DNA from 3 places in the Methylobacterium sp. WCS2018Hpa-22 genome. Region 3 is predicted to be linked to each of the others. Evidence: riboswitches for the same ligand, from Rfam matches in the RefSeq annotation. Region 3 holds a riboswitch; each other region holds the start of a gene.
The links. Region 3 has a riboswitch for cobalamin ahead of RQI43_RS14750 (TonB-dependent receptor). Riboswitches for the same ligand answer to the same signal wherever they lie in the genome.

Region 1 (4,717 bases), on a different contig from region 3:
GACTCGGCGTGAATCGTTTCAACCGGCCCGATACCGGTCGGCCGCCACGGCGCTCGACAGGTGTGGCAGCATCGCTTGGCGAGCGGCCTCCCAGGCCTCCCATTCGGCCCCCTCCATCAGCGACGGAATAGTGGCGAATTCGCCCCGGTCGAGGCCGACTAGAGCCGCGTCCACGAGATCGGCGGCGGACATGACCCACCCCTCGGGAAGATTGCTGGACGGCAGCCCGGCGATGTCCCAGAACTCTGTGCCGGTCGCCCCCGGCAGGACGACTTGTACGGCCACCCCGGTGCCGGCGAGTTCCTTGCGCAGTGATTGACTGAAGGCGAGGACGAAGGACTTCGTGCCGCCATAAACGCCGTTGAGTGCCTCCGGGCCAATGGCGACGATCGAGGCGATGTTGATGATCGTGCCGTTGCCGCGCGCTGTGAAACGTGGGACGGCCGCGTAAGTCAGGCGCGTCGGGGCAGTGACGTTGATCGCGATCATCTGCTCCATGTCGTCCACCGAGGCGGACGCCAAGGGCGCGGCGCTGCCGAAGCCGGCATTGTTGACCAGATGGGTGATGCTGGCCTCGGTCTTCAGGATCGCTTCGACTTCGCGGAGCCCCTCAGCGCCCGCCAGATCGGCCGCGACGACTCGGACCGTAATGCCATGGCGACCCGACAGTGTCTCGGCGACGGCATCGAGCCTCGCCCTGTTGCGTGCCACTAGGATGAGATTGTGGCCGCGCGCAGCGAAGCGGTCGGCGTAGACTGCACCAATGCCTGAGGAGGCCCCGGTGATGAGCACGGTTCCCAGCTTGTTACTCATGGTCGTGGTCCTTCGACATGCGCCGCTGGCTGTTTGCGACGGCACGACACTACGGCTGGACGGCGATGTCTGAAATGACGTAAAAGCGTCAATTCAGGACATGAGCGGTGGTGGTTTCGATGCCAGAGGTCGGCTTCATTCTTGAGGACGGGTTCCAAGTTATGGGACTGGCCGCGCTATCGGCCTTCGAGTTCACCAACGTGGAACTCGGATACGAAGCCTACCGCCTGACAGTTATGTCTGAGCAGGGTGGAACGATCCGGTCGTCGCTGGGCATCCGGATCGAGACAGTTCCGCTCACCCTCGTGCCGGACACCTTGATGGTCGTCGGCGAGCTGCTTCCCCGCCCCCTCACGCTTGCCCTGCGCAGCTATATCGCTGAGGCGGGCCAGACGTCCCGACGCGTCGCAGGACTATGCACGGGGGCATTCGCCCTGGCCGAGGCGGGATTGCTCGACGGCCGTACCGCGACCACGCACTGGGCCCATGCCCGGGACTTGCAGGCTCGGTTTCCTCGCGTCCGCGTCGACGACGACCGCATCTTCGTCTCCGATGGACACATCTGGACATCCGCCGGGATGAGCGCGGCCATCGACCTGACCCTCGCCCTGATCGAAGACGATCACGGCGCGGACCTGTCGCGGATGGTGGCGCGCAAGCTCGTCGTCTACCACCGCCGCCCGGGCGGCCAGTCCCAGTTCTCCGCGCTCTTAGAACTGCAGCCCCGCTCCGACCGCGTCCGCCGCGCGCTCGTATACGCCCGAGAGCATCTGGCCAATCCGCTGACTGTCGAGGAGCTCGCTGACGCCGCGAGTGTAAGTCCCCGCCAATTCAGCCGGATCTTTCGCGAGGAGACCGGACAGTCCCCGGCCAAGGCCGTAGAGCGCCTTCGCCTAGAGGCCGCGCAACGTATGCTCGAAGACGGACGCCATGCGTTGGATGTCGTTGCCCGTGACACCGGCTTTACCGATCGCAATCGGTTGCGGCGGGCTTTCCTGCGCATGTTCGGTCAAACGCCGCAGAGCTTGCGTCGCGGCACGCGCGTCATAGAGCCGTCCGAAACACGCTTACAGGTAACAAAGACAACGGAATGAGCGGCCGAGTTAGGTTGACACCTGCCAGCCCGCTCTACGACCGGGTTGGGTGGAATGCGGTCCGACTGCTTTCGACCAGAAGACGTCCATAAGCGCTTATCGTGGAGGCCATCGAGCATCGGCCGATTGCGCCACTAGGCGCAGGCTGCATAACCTTTCACCCCCGATGGATCAGAGCCTCCGCACCTGAAAAGAGCGGACTGTCCCAATCCATCTGGCGACGGACAACGGTCCGGGACCAGACTGATGCAATGTTACAATGTTGCGAGAAAATGACGCCCCCTCGATTGACTATGCGGCGGCGCCCGGCGAATGTCTGACCGTCAAGGTTCCTGCGGGTCGTCGGCTCGCGGGCTAAGAGGGAATTCGGGGTGCTCGCAGGAGCGCTTCCGAAGCTGCCCCCGCAACTGTTAGCGGTGAGCCCTCACCGTCCATGGTCACTGGTGCGACGTACTGGGAAGGCCGAGGCGAGGGCGACGACCCGCGAGCCAGGAGACCTGCCTTGCACAACGATACGTCTCTCGGGCGGGGTGTCCCGGCGGAGCGCATGAGCGGGCTTGGCTACTGACGCAGCCGGTCCCGCGAGGGCACCCGCTCGGCCGTCGCTCGACAACCTTGAGCGCACCGGTGCCCCTTCGTCCCAACCTGGCGACCTCGAAGGTTGCGATCCTGACCCTGCCCGTTCCGGCCAAGCGTCGTCGGATGTCGAGGCGTCGAGGATCGCACTACGCGCTTGCCGCAATCCTTTCGGCGGGCGCGCCTGCACTGGAGGCCCGGGCGCAGGAGGCCGTCACGCTGGAGGAACTCTCCGTGGAGGCTACTGGCGGGAGCGCTCCAGTGGTCGCTGGTGCTGGCCCCTCCCCGGGGATAGGCCTGATCGGTCCGACCCCGGGCTACCGGGCCGACCGGGCGGTGAGCAGCACGAAGACCGACACGCCCCAGCGCGACGTGCCCCAGATCGTCACCGTTGCGCCGCGCGAGGTCATCACAGATCTCGCCGCCACCCGCGTCGACCGGGTCTTCAACTATACGCCCGGCGTCGCCCAGCAGAACAATTTTGGCGGCCTGACGGTGTTCAGCTACGCCATCCGTGGCACGACTACCTCGGAACTCTACCGTAACGGCTTCCCGATCAACCGAGGCTCGCCGCCGCCGCCTGACACCCAGAACGTCGAGCGCATCGAGGTGCTCAAGGGCCCCGGTGGCGGCCTGTTTGGGCGCAGTGACCCAGGTGGCCTCGTCAACTTCGTCACCAAACAGCCGACCGCTGAGCGCTTCGTCGAGATGGGCGGTCTCTGGGGTTCTTTCGAGCAGTTCCGCGACACGGTCGATGCCGGTGGCGCGCTCAACGAGGACGGCACGCTGCTCTACCGATTTAACTTTGCGGGCGGACGCCAGAACAGCTTTCGCGATTTTGTCGACAGCGACCGGCTCCTCGTCGCTCCCGTCGTGAGCTGGCAGGTCACGCCGGACACGAAAATCACCGTCGAGACCGAGTTCCTGCGCAATCGCGTCGTGGTCGACCGGGGTGTGATTGCGATCAACCGCCAACTCGGCTTCCTGCCGATTTCCCGCTTCCTCGGCGAGCCGGGGCAGAGCACGTATCAGAGCTCGGACACGATGCAGGTGCGGGTCGAGCATCGCTTCAACGCCGATTGGCAGATGCGCCTCGCCACCCACTTCAACACCGGCTCGCTGGTCGGGGAATCGGCGGAGGTCCGTGGCCTCGCCGCGGACAATCGCACCGTCCTGCGCGACCGGAACTTCCGCGATTACCGCTGGGATACCGCCATCGGTCAGGCCGAGGTGGTGGGGCGCTTCGCCACCGGTGATCTCGGTCATACCCTGCTTCTCGGCTTCGAGCGGGAGAGCACGGATAGCCGCGTGGTCTATGATCGCTCGAACTTCCGCCAGAGCCCCTACAGCCTCGACATTTACGATCCCCGCTACGGCCAGGCCCTGCCGCCGCTCACGATCCGGCGCAACAACTTGGAACGAGTCACCAACACCGCCCTCTATGTCCAGGACCAGATCGCGCTCAGCCCCGAGTGGAAGGCGCTCCTCGGGGCCCGGTTCGATTTCTTCGAGCAATCTTTTCGCGAGCGAACGAACTCGACCCAGTCAGAGCAATCGCGGGTGGCGGCCACGCCGCGTGCCGGGCTCGTCTACCAGCCCCTGCCTGAGCTTTCGCTCTACACCAATGTCGGCACCAGCTTCCGGCCCAATATCGGCCCCGATGCCTTCGCGGTGGCCCGCGCGGAGCCGTTCGAGCCCGAGACTGGCATCGGCTACGAGGTGGGTGCCAAGCTCGATCTGTTCGGAGGCGCCCTCGGCCTGACGGCGGCGGCCTTCCGCATCGAGCGGCAGAACGTGCTGACGGCCGACCCCAACAACAGCGGCTTCTCGCTGGCGGCGGGCGGCGTGCGCAGCCAGGGCTTCGAACTCACGGCCGCAGGCCAGATCACCCCCGAGATCAAGATCCTGGCGGGCTACGTCTACGCCGACGCAGTGGTGACCAAGGATAACGTGCTGCCGGTGGGCGCACCGCTGATCAACATCCCGCGCCACTCGGGCAGCCTGCTCGCTGTGCACGAGGTCCAGGCCGGCCCCTGGAAGGGCCTCGGCCTGGGCGGCGGCGTGCGCGGGGTTGGCGAACGCGCCGGGGACGCATCGGGCTCGGGCTTCTCTCTGCCGGCCTACATCGCTGTCGATGCGCTGGCCTATTACCGCTACGAGAACATGCGCTTCGGCCTTAACGTCGAGAACATCTTCGACACCACTTACTATGAGAGTTCGAACAGCGTGTTCCG
Region 2 (4,717 bases), on a different contig from region 3:
CGCTGTTCTGCACGATTTGACCCTCGCCGCACGGTTCTGCGACCGGATCGTGGTTCTGGGTGCGGGACGCCTCGTCGCTGACGGACGCCCGGACGTCGCCCTGACGGACCGGCTGCTCGCCGATGCGTTCGGTGTCACGGCGTGCCGTGGGGCCGGACCGGACGGAACCGACTATATCCTGCCCTGGAGCCGTTCAGGGCCACATACGGAGGACATCGATGCAGCCTTCCCCCACCAGCCCTGATGCTGTCGTAGCCCTCCTGCGCGAGGCATTGGCCGATCCGGGCACGGCCTGGAGCCTCGGCAGCTTCGGTGCCATCGCGGAGTTCATGCGCGATCCGGACGAGCCTGTCCTGGCCCTCCCTGACGATCGCCTGGGACTTGCGACCGCGCGCGGGGCCATCGCCCTGACCCCGAGTTCCGACCTGAGGCCAATCGCCTATGAGACCGCGGTCGCCTCGGGCTGGAACCACGCGGTCGCGCTTTGCCTGCCGGAAGCGACATGCACGATGAACCGGAGGACCGTGGTGACGGAACTCGGGCCCGACCGGAACGCCGCCCGGGTCGAGGATCGCGACGGCATCCTGTTTGACCTCGGCCTCGGCCTGCTCGCCGTGGATGCCTGTGTGCGGGTGCGCGATCCGGAGGCCGTCGAGCGGCTGCGGGCCGGCGTCGGCATGCCGTTGTTCGACCACGCCAACCCCATCGGGCCGCACCTCGTCGCCATGAGCCCGCACCGGGTGTTCCTGGCGCGGGTCGGACGCGTCGAGGTCTATGCCCCGATCCCCGGGTCCGGCGGCACCAGCCCCGAGGGTCCGCACACGCACGTGCTGCCGAAGCTCCTGCGCAGCGGTCGGACCCATGCCGCCACGACCCCGATCCCGGCGGGCTGGGTCCCCTGCGCCGGCCTGCACCCGGCACACCCCTACAAGGACATGATGGGCGAACGCATCGCCTTCGACGCCGGACGCTACGAAGCGTTCCAGGAGATGCTCGACCATTGGGGTGATCCGGAACTCGTGGCGATCAAGCACGGCGGGCCCGAGGCGCCCGGCCGCACGGTGTCGACCCGCCACGCCCAGGGCGCACGCCGGGTCGCCGAGGCCCAGGCTCGTTACCTGCGGGGCGAGATCATCGAGGCCACAGCAGGCGACGACGAGGATGCAGAGGCGGCGGCCTGACCGTGACCCGGACGGTGGCCGGCAGGAATCGTCCGGGGGCACCCCAGAGGGTGATCGGCTTGATCGGCTGCCCGGGCGCGGGGAAGACGACCTACGCTCGCCGCTTCGGACCTCTCGACGGCTGGGTCCACCTCACCCTCGACGACTTCCGGCAGACGCTCTGGCCGCCGCACCGGCAGGTCTACTGGGAACTCAGGCAGGGCTCACATGACGATGCGGCCCGGGACCTCCTGCACCGGGTCAAGGAAGCAGCCCTTGATGTCGCCCTGACGAACGGCTTCAGCGTGGTGATGGCGGACACACATCTCACCAGACCCGTGTTCGAGCGCGAGCTTGGGATCGTCGCCCGACACGGGCTCACCGTGGAGTGGAAAGTGTTCGACGTGCCGTGGGAGGTCCTGAAAGCCCGCAACGCGGAGCGTGGTCGGGTGGACCCGTCGCATCGCCAGCCGGATGAGGTCCTCCGGTTCACCTACGAGGTTTTCCAATCCCCGGACGCTTGGTGGCGTAGCTTGCCGCCGGAGCAGGTCGAGGTCCTGAGCTGACGGACGAAGTGAGCGATCCGTCTTCCCGAGTGTTGCCGGCAGGGCATAACCCCTCGTGCATTGCACTTGGTCCGTTGACGGACATGGGCGTCGGCATGGTACCTCGGCCGTGACGGTTCCTCCCCGGAGGATCAAAAGGGAACGCGGTGCGGGGGCAGCCCCAACGCCGTGGCTGCCCCCGCAACTGTAAGCGGCGAGCCCTTCGCCACCGACGTCACTGAGCGGCCTCGCTCGGGAAGACGGTGAAGGGCAGTGACCCGCGAGCCAGGAGACCTGCCGTCAGTCGTGGTCACACGCGAGACACGCTGGGCGGGGTGCCCCGGCGGGTGCGGAAGCATGCGCGTTGCGCGTGGTTCGGCCTCGTTCGCGGTGACGTGCCACTGCCGTCGCCCGAGGCCCATCAACGTGTCCCGTTCACCGTCCATCCCGCTGATGTCCGTGCTGGCCCTGTCCTGCGCGATCCCCACCGTCGTCGCAGCCCAGGGGGCGCCCTCGGGCGAGACCGCCGTGGTGCTCGACGCGCTCTCGGTCGAGGGGGCCTTCACCGCCGCGCCGACCTACCGGATGCCGGACCTCTACAGCGGCACTAAGACGGTGACGCCGCGCCGCGACCTGCCGCAGCACGTCGACGTTGTGCCCCGAGAGGTCCTGGTCGACACCGCTGCGACCCGGGTCGAGCGCGCCCTCGACTACGTGCCCGGCGTCGGCAAGCAGAACGATTTTGGCGCCCAGAACCTCGCCCTGTACTCGGTGCGCGGCTTCGCAACCCAGGACATTTTCCAGAATGGGTTCAACATCGCCCGCGGCTACAACGGCGCGCCCGACACCCAGAACGTCCAGTCCATCGAGGTCCTGAAGGGCCCGGCCGGCGCCCTCTATGGCCGCAGCGATCCGGGCGGGACCGTGAATATCCTCACCAAGCAGCCCGTAGCGCGACCCTTCGTCGAGATGGGCACTCTGTTCGGCAGCTTCGGCACCGCCCGCACCACGGTCGATGCCGGCGGTGCGCTGAGCGAGGACGGTAGCGTGCTCTATCGCTTCAACGGCGCGCTCGCCCGCCAGGACAGCTTTCGCGATTACGTCGACGGCGACCGCGTGCTCCTGGCGCCGGTGGTGAGCTGGCAGGTCACGCCCGATACCAAGATCACGTTCGAGGCGCAGTACCTGCGCAACCGCCAGACCTTCGACCGGGGCACCGTCGCGGTGAACAATCGCCTCGGCCTCGTCCCGCGCTCGCGCTTCTTCGGCGAGCCGGGCGACGATTCCGTGTCCGAGAGCGCGCTGCTGCAGGTGCGGTTGGAGCACGCCTTCAACACCGACTGGCATTTGCGGGTCGCCACCCATCTTAACACCGGTAGCCTCACCGGCCTGCAGACCGGCGCGACCGGGATCCTCGACGACGGGCGCACGCTGCTGCGCGAGTTCCGCCAGCACGACTTCACCTGGGGCGTCGCCATCGGCCAGGCCGAACTCGTCGGGCGCTTCGAGACCGGGCCCATCGCCCATACCCTGCTGCTCGGCCTGGAGCACGAGCGCTACAACAGCACCGAGAACCTCCAGCGCTCGACCCCTCGCGTCGACCCCTTCGCCATCGACCTGTTCAACCCCGTCTACGGGCAGGCCAAGCCCCCTTTCACGCGCCGCTACAGCGCCAGCGAGAACGTCGGCAACACGGCGGTCTACCTTCAGGACCAGATCGCCCTGAGCCCGGAATGGAAGCTGCTGCTGGGCAACCGCACCGACTTCTACAACCAGACCTTCCGGGACAAGGTCGCGAACGAACGGACCGAGCAGGACCGCACCGGCTTCTCGCCGCGAGCCGGCCTCGTCTACCAGCCGCTGTCGTTCCTGGCGCTCTACGGCAATGTCGCCGCCTCGTTCCGCCCTAACACTGGCTTCGACAGCGCGACGCGGCCCTTCGCTCCGGAGACCGGGTTCGCCTACGAGGTCGGGGCTAAGCTCGACCTGTTCGACGGCCTCAGCGTGACGGCCGCCGCCTTCCACATCGAGAAGGAGAACGTGCTCACCACCGATCCGGCGGACTTCTTCTTCCAGATCGCCGCCGGGGCCGTGCGCAGCCAGGGCTTCGACGTCAGCTTCGTAGGGCAGGTCACCCCGGAGTTCCGGGTCATCGGCGGATACGCCTTCATCGACGCGGCGGTCACCCGCGACGAGGTGCTGCGTCCCGGGTCGCCCCTCCTCAACATCCCGCGGCACAGCGGTTCCCTGCTCGGCATCTACGAAGTCCAGACCGGCGACTGGAAGGGCTTCGGGATCGGCGGCGGGTTCCGGGCCGTCGGTTCGCGCCTCGGCGACAGCGGGGTCGAGAGCTTCCAGCTGCCCGGCTACATCCTGACGGACGCGCTGGCCTACTACCGCTACGAGAACCTTCGGTTCGGGCTCAACGTCGAAAACATCTTCGACGAGACCTACTACGAGCGCTCCTACAACACCTTCTGGGTCGGCGTCGGCGAGCCGCGACGCGTCACCGTCAGCATGACGGCACAGTTCTGATGGTCGAGCGTCCGGAGCCGCCGGAGGCATCGACCAGTCTATCGATCCTGTCCGGCCGGATCGCCTCCATCGATGCCCTGCGCGGGCTGGTGATGGTGCTCATGCTCCTCGATCACCTACGCGAGACCTGGTTCCTGCACGTGCCCGTGGCCGACCCGGTCGACGCCCTGACTGCCCTGCCGGCCGTGGCCCTGGCCCGCCTCCTCGTCAGCCTGTGCGCACCCATCTTCATCGCGTTGACCGGCGTCGCTGCGTACCTGTTCGGCACCAGGCATACGCTGGCGGAGACACGGGCCTACCTGCTGAAGCGTGGGCTCGTGCTGATGGCGCTGGAGGTCCTCTACCTCTCGGAACTGTACTGGGGCGTGGCCAGTCCGATGCTCTGGCTGCAGGTCATCTGGTGCATCGGCGTCTGCATGATCGTCCTCGCGGCCCTGATCGGCCTGCCTCGTCCGGTTCTATTCGCGGTCGGGCTGC
Region 3 (4,717 bases):
GCCGCCTATTTTGATGTCCAGGCCCGTCACGAGGCGCGGCCCGGCCTCTGGGTCACACCCCAGGCGGGGTTCGGCGCCGGGGCGGTGCAGCTCTTCGAAATCCCGTCCCGCGAGGAGTACATGGACAACATTGTCGCCGCCTTCGTGCCGGCCGCGCCCGTCATGGCGGGGAGCACCCTCGACCTTGCCTACACGCTCTCGACCGTCGGGGCCGAACCGGACACCGCTGTGCTCCGCGCGCTCGCCCGGGTGGTCTCCACCCGCTTCGGTTCGGCCGAGCGCCTGCGGCCGACCACGCCGCCGAGTCCGGAGCGGCGCCTCTACGTCATCGATTTCGAAGGGCCGGGCCTGCCCACCGGCCCAGACGGTGACATCGCGGCCGAGGTCTCGGCCAGTGCCGGCACCATGGTCGATCCGGTGGTGGAACGGGTGCCCCAGACGGGTGGCTGGCGTCTCTACGTAGAATGGCGCCCGCCGACGCCGCTGCCACCCGGTGACGTCGTCCTGCGCGCGCGTCTCGTGCGCGGCGGGCGTCCGATCAGCGAGACCTGGGACAACGCCGCCTGATCGCCGGGCGCTTTCACGACTTGGCGAGATGCCGCAGGGATCGGAACGGGAGGAGGGGCCAGGGATTCCTAAGCTGGAACACCATCAGGTTGCGGAGCCGCCCGGTTCCCCGGAGGCCGTCGAAACGCCTCGGCGCGCGGAATCCGCCTTCCCCCGGAGCAGCACCCTTGGCCATCGAGACCGACTACCTGCGCTACACGCCCTCCATCGAGACCCTTGAACCCGACGAGGCCGAGACCAGCCGGGCCCTGAACGAGACCATGCGCTCCATCAGCGAGACGACCCTCGCCCATGGCGGCCATGCCATCCGCAGCGTCCATGCCAAGGCGCATGGCGCCTTGAGGGCCGAGTTGGAGGTGGCGCCCGACCTGTCCCCTGAACTGGCGCAGGGCCTGTTCGCGAAGCCGGGGCGCTACCCCGTGGTGATGCGCTTCTCGACCATTCCGGGCGACATCCTGGACGACAGCGTCTCCACCCCGCGCGGCGTGGCGATCAAGGTCCTCGGTGTCGAGGGAGAGCGTCTCGAAGGATCGGAAGGGGATGCCACGCAGGATTTCGTGCTCGTCAACGGGCCGGCCTTCTCGGCGCCGGGACCGAAGCCGTTCCTCGCGACGCTGAAGCTCCTCGCCAAGACCACGGACCGGGCGGAAGGGCTCAAGAAGGCTGCTTCGGCGGCGCTTCGGGGCGTGCAGAGCGCAGTCGTCGCGACCACCGGTTCGCCGAGCCCGACCCTGGCGATCCTCGGTGGGCAGCCCGAGACGCATCTCCTCGGCGACAGTTTCTATAGTCAGGTCCCGCTGCGCTTCGGCGATCACATCGCCAAGATCTCCCTCGTCCCGGTCTCTCCCGAAATGAGGGCGCTGGCGAACAAGCCGCTCGACGACACGAGTGCCGCCAACGCAATCCGCGAGGCGGTGATGGCGCATTTCAGCATCCACGGCGGCACCTGGGAATTGCGTGCACAGCTGTGCCTGAACCTCGACGACATGCCGGTGGAGGACGCCTCCGTGGTCTGGCCTGAGACCGCGAGCCCCTACCGTACCATCGCCACCCTCACCGCCGCGCCGCAGGCAAGCTGGAGCGAGGCCCGCGCCGCCTATGTCGATGACGGATTGTCGTTCAGCCCCTGGCACGGGCTGGCCGCGCACCGGCCGCTCGGCGGGATCATGCGCATGCGCAAATCGGCCTACGAGATGGGCAAGCGCTTCCGGGCCGAGAAGAACGGCCGCCGCATCGAGGAGCCGAAGAACCTCGACGCTCTACCGGATTGACGCCGGACGTTGCTGCAATGCGACAGGGCAGCGGCGATGATCGGTGCGGGATCATCTCGCAATTGACCCTCTCGTCGCGGCCGACCTAGCCTGAGACTGACGGTTCCTCTTCGGGGGATCAAAAGGGAACGCGGTGAGGACGTTTTGTCCGATGCCGCGGCTGCCCCCGCAACTGTAAGCGGCGAGCCCATCATCAACACGTCACTGGGTCTTCGGGCCTGGGAAGACGATGAGAGGGCGTCGACCCGCGAGCCAGGAGACCTGCCGTCAGTCGTGGTCACACGCGAAACGCATCGGGCGGGGTGTCCTGGTGGGGTGTCGGGGCCTGCGCTCGCGTAGGGATCGGCTTCGTTCGCGGTGACGTGCCACTGCCGTTGCCCGAGGTCTCCGCCTGTGTCCGCCCGTCTCGTTCCCCCACTCCTCGCCCTCGGATTCCTGGCATCCGCCTCGCCGGTTCTTGCTCAGTCCGGGACGGCAACCACCGCCGAGGCGACCCTCAACGAACTCTCCGTGGCCGCCGACATGCGCCCGCCCCCTGCAGCGGCCGGTCCCGGTCTCGGCGGGGCCACTGGTGGAACCGGCGGGGCCGAGGCGTTCGGCGCCCTGTCCGCTCCCGCGCTGACGTCGAGTTCGGGCGTCATCACCGGCAGGGCCCTCAACGATCGCCCGGTGACCCGCCCCGGCGAGGTGCTGGAAGCCGTGCCCGGCCTCATCGTCACGCAGCATTCCGGCGAAGGAAAAGCCAACCAGTACTTCCTGCGCGGCTTCAACCTCGACCACGGCACGGACATCGCCATCACCATCGACGGCATGCCGGCCAACATGCGCACCCATGGCCACGGCCAGGGCTATGCCGACATCAACTTCCTCATTCCCGAACTCGTCGGCGCGGTGGAGTTCCACAAGGGCCCGTATTTCGCCCGTGACGGGGATTTCGCCTCCGCCGGATCGGTGCGGATCGACACGATCGACGCGGTGCCCCGCCCTCTCGCGCTCACCTCCCTCGGGAGCTTCGGCTACAAGCGGGCGCTCACCATCGCCTCCGCACCCCTCGGGGAGGGGACGCTCCTCGCCGCTGGCGAGGCTCAGGTCTATGACGGCCCATGGGTGGTGCCGGACGACATCCGCAAGCTCAACGGCGTGCTGCGCTACAGCCAGGGCACCGCCCTCGACGGGTTCTCCCTCACCGGCATGGCCTATTCCAACCGCTGGACGGCGACGAACCAGGTTCCGCAGCGGGCCATTTCCGAAGGCGTGATCGGCCGCTTCGGCACTCTCGATCCGAGCGATGGCGGCGATGCCAGCCGCTTCTCCCTGTCGGGCCGCTGGAGCCGGTCGGACGACGGCGGCGTCACCCGCGCCAGCGCCTACGTCATCCGCTCAAACCTCAACCTGTTCAACAACTTCACCTATTTCCTCAACGACCCGGTCAACGGCGACCAGTTCCGCCAGCTCGACAGCCGCACCGTCGCCGGCGGCGAGATCGCCAGGGTGTTCAAGGGTGAGCTGTTCGGCCTGCCCATGGAGAACGAAATCGGCGTGCAGGCGCGGTTCGACGACATCCATGTGGGACTGTTCAACACGCGGGCGCGCACCTCCCTCTCCACCGTGCGCGACGACCGCGTGCAGGAGGGCAGCGCTGCCCTCTACTTTGAGAACCGCCTGCGTTGGACCGAGTGGCTGCGCACCAGCGTCGGCCTCCGCGCCGATGCCTACGACGCCACCGTGAGATCGAACAATCCGTTGAACTCAGGCCATGCGCGGGACGGCATCGTCAGCCCTAAGCTCGGCGTCGTGTTCGGCCCCTGGGCCGAGACCGAATTGTTCGTGAATTACGGCGAGGGCTTCCATTCCAACGACGCGCGGGGCGCGACCATCACGGTCGATCCGGGCAACCCTCTGTTCCCCCTCGACCGGGTGCCCCTGCTGGTGCGCTCGGTGGGCTCGGAGGTGGGCTTGCGCAACCGCTCCATCGCCGGTCTCGAATCGACCGTGACGCTGTTCCAGCTCGATTTCGATTCCGAGAACCTGTTCGTGGGCGATGCCGGCACCACCGAGCCGAGCCGCCCGAGCCGGCGCACCGGCATCGAGTGGACCAACCACTACGCGGTCACGCCCTGGCTCGCTCTCGATGCCGACCTCACCGTCACCCATGCGCGCTTCGCCGATCGCGACCCAGCGGGGAGCCGCATTCCCGCCGCCCCCACCGCCATCGCGGCGGCCGGCTTTACCCTCGGTGAGGCGCTCGGCTGGTTCGGCACGATGCGGCTTCGCTATTTCGGGCCGCGCCCGCTCATCGAGGACAATTCCGTCCGCTCGAAGCCGACCACGCTGGTGAATGGCCGCATCGGCTACAACTTCGAGAACGGCGTCACGGTGCAGCTCGACATCCTCAACCTGCTCAACGTCAAGGCGAGCCAGATCGACTACTTCTACGAGTCGCGGCTGCGGGGGGAACCGGCCGGCGGCGTGGCCGACACGCATCTGCATCCGGTGGAGCCGATGGCGGTGCGGCTGACGGTGGCGGGGCGGTTTTGAGAGGGATGGGAGCGGGTTGCGGGCAGCCAAGCCGCTCTCCGGTCATGCTGATGGCAGTGATCCGGGCCGGAGATATGCGAACATGTGAGGCACATAATCGGCTTTGCCGAGTGTGATGCCGTAATGCCGCAAGATGGCGTAGGCGGTGATGACGTGGAAGTAGAACTGAGGCAGAGCCCAATCCCGAGCGTATTGTTCGCCGCTCATATCGAACGTGATGTTGCCCGGAAGCTCGATCACGATTGGCAGGGTCGCTCCGGCATCGAGAGCATCGTCCGGGAGGCCGTCCAGATGCGCCAATGCGTCGGCGATGCGAGCCCGTGCATCCGCGATTGAGCCGG

Region 1: it holds a riboswitch for cobalamin, as region 3 does, so the genes downstream of both, RQI43_RS02345 (TonB-dependent siderophore receptor) here and RQI43_RS14750 (TonB-dependent receptor) in region 3, are expected to answer to the same signal.
Region 2: it holds a riboswitch for cobalamin, as region 3 does, so the genes downstream of both, RQI43_RS02250 (TonB-dependent siderophore receptor) here and RQI43_RS14750 (TonB-dependent receptor) in region 3, are expected to answer to the same signal.

Annotation. Positions count from the first base shown of each region.
Region 1 is NZ_JAVTJA010000001.1:495,798-500,514, forward strand. It holds gene RQI43_RS02335 (SDR family oxidoreductase) at 19-813, opposite strand; gene RQI43_RS02340 (GlxA family transcriptional regulator) at 933-1,907, shown strand; cobalamin riboswitch at 2,217-2,427, shown strand; gene RQI43_RS02345 (TonB-dependent siderophore receptor) at 2,610-4,717, shown strand, end outside.
Region 2 is NZ_JAVTJA010000001.1:473,606-478,322, forward strand. It holds gene RQI43_RS02235 (ABC transporter ATP-binding protein) at 1-244, shown strand, start outside; gene RQI43_RS02240 (DUF6925 family protein) at 219-1,181, shown strand; gene RQI43_RS02245 (AAA family ATPase) at 1,232-1,726, shown strand; cobalamin riboswitch at 1,823-2,022, shown strand; gene RQI43_RS02250 (TonB-dependent siderophore receptor) at 2,132-4,240, shown strand; gene RQI43_RS02255 (heparan-alpha-glucosaminide N-acetyltransferase domain-containing protein) at 4,240-4,717, shown strand, end outside.
Region 3 is NZ_JAVTJA010000010.1:86,155-90,871, reverse strand. It holds gene RQI43_RS14760 (glucan biosynthesis protein) at 1-567, shown strand, start outside; gene RQI43_RS14755 (catalase family protein) at 735-1,838, shown strand; cobalamin riboswitch at 1,922-2,122, shown strand; gene RQI43_RS14750 (TonB-dependent receptor) at 2,232-4,376, shown strand; gene RQI43_RS14745 (DUF1993 domain-containing protein) at 4,419-4,717, opposite strand, start outside.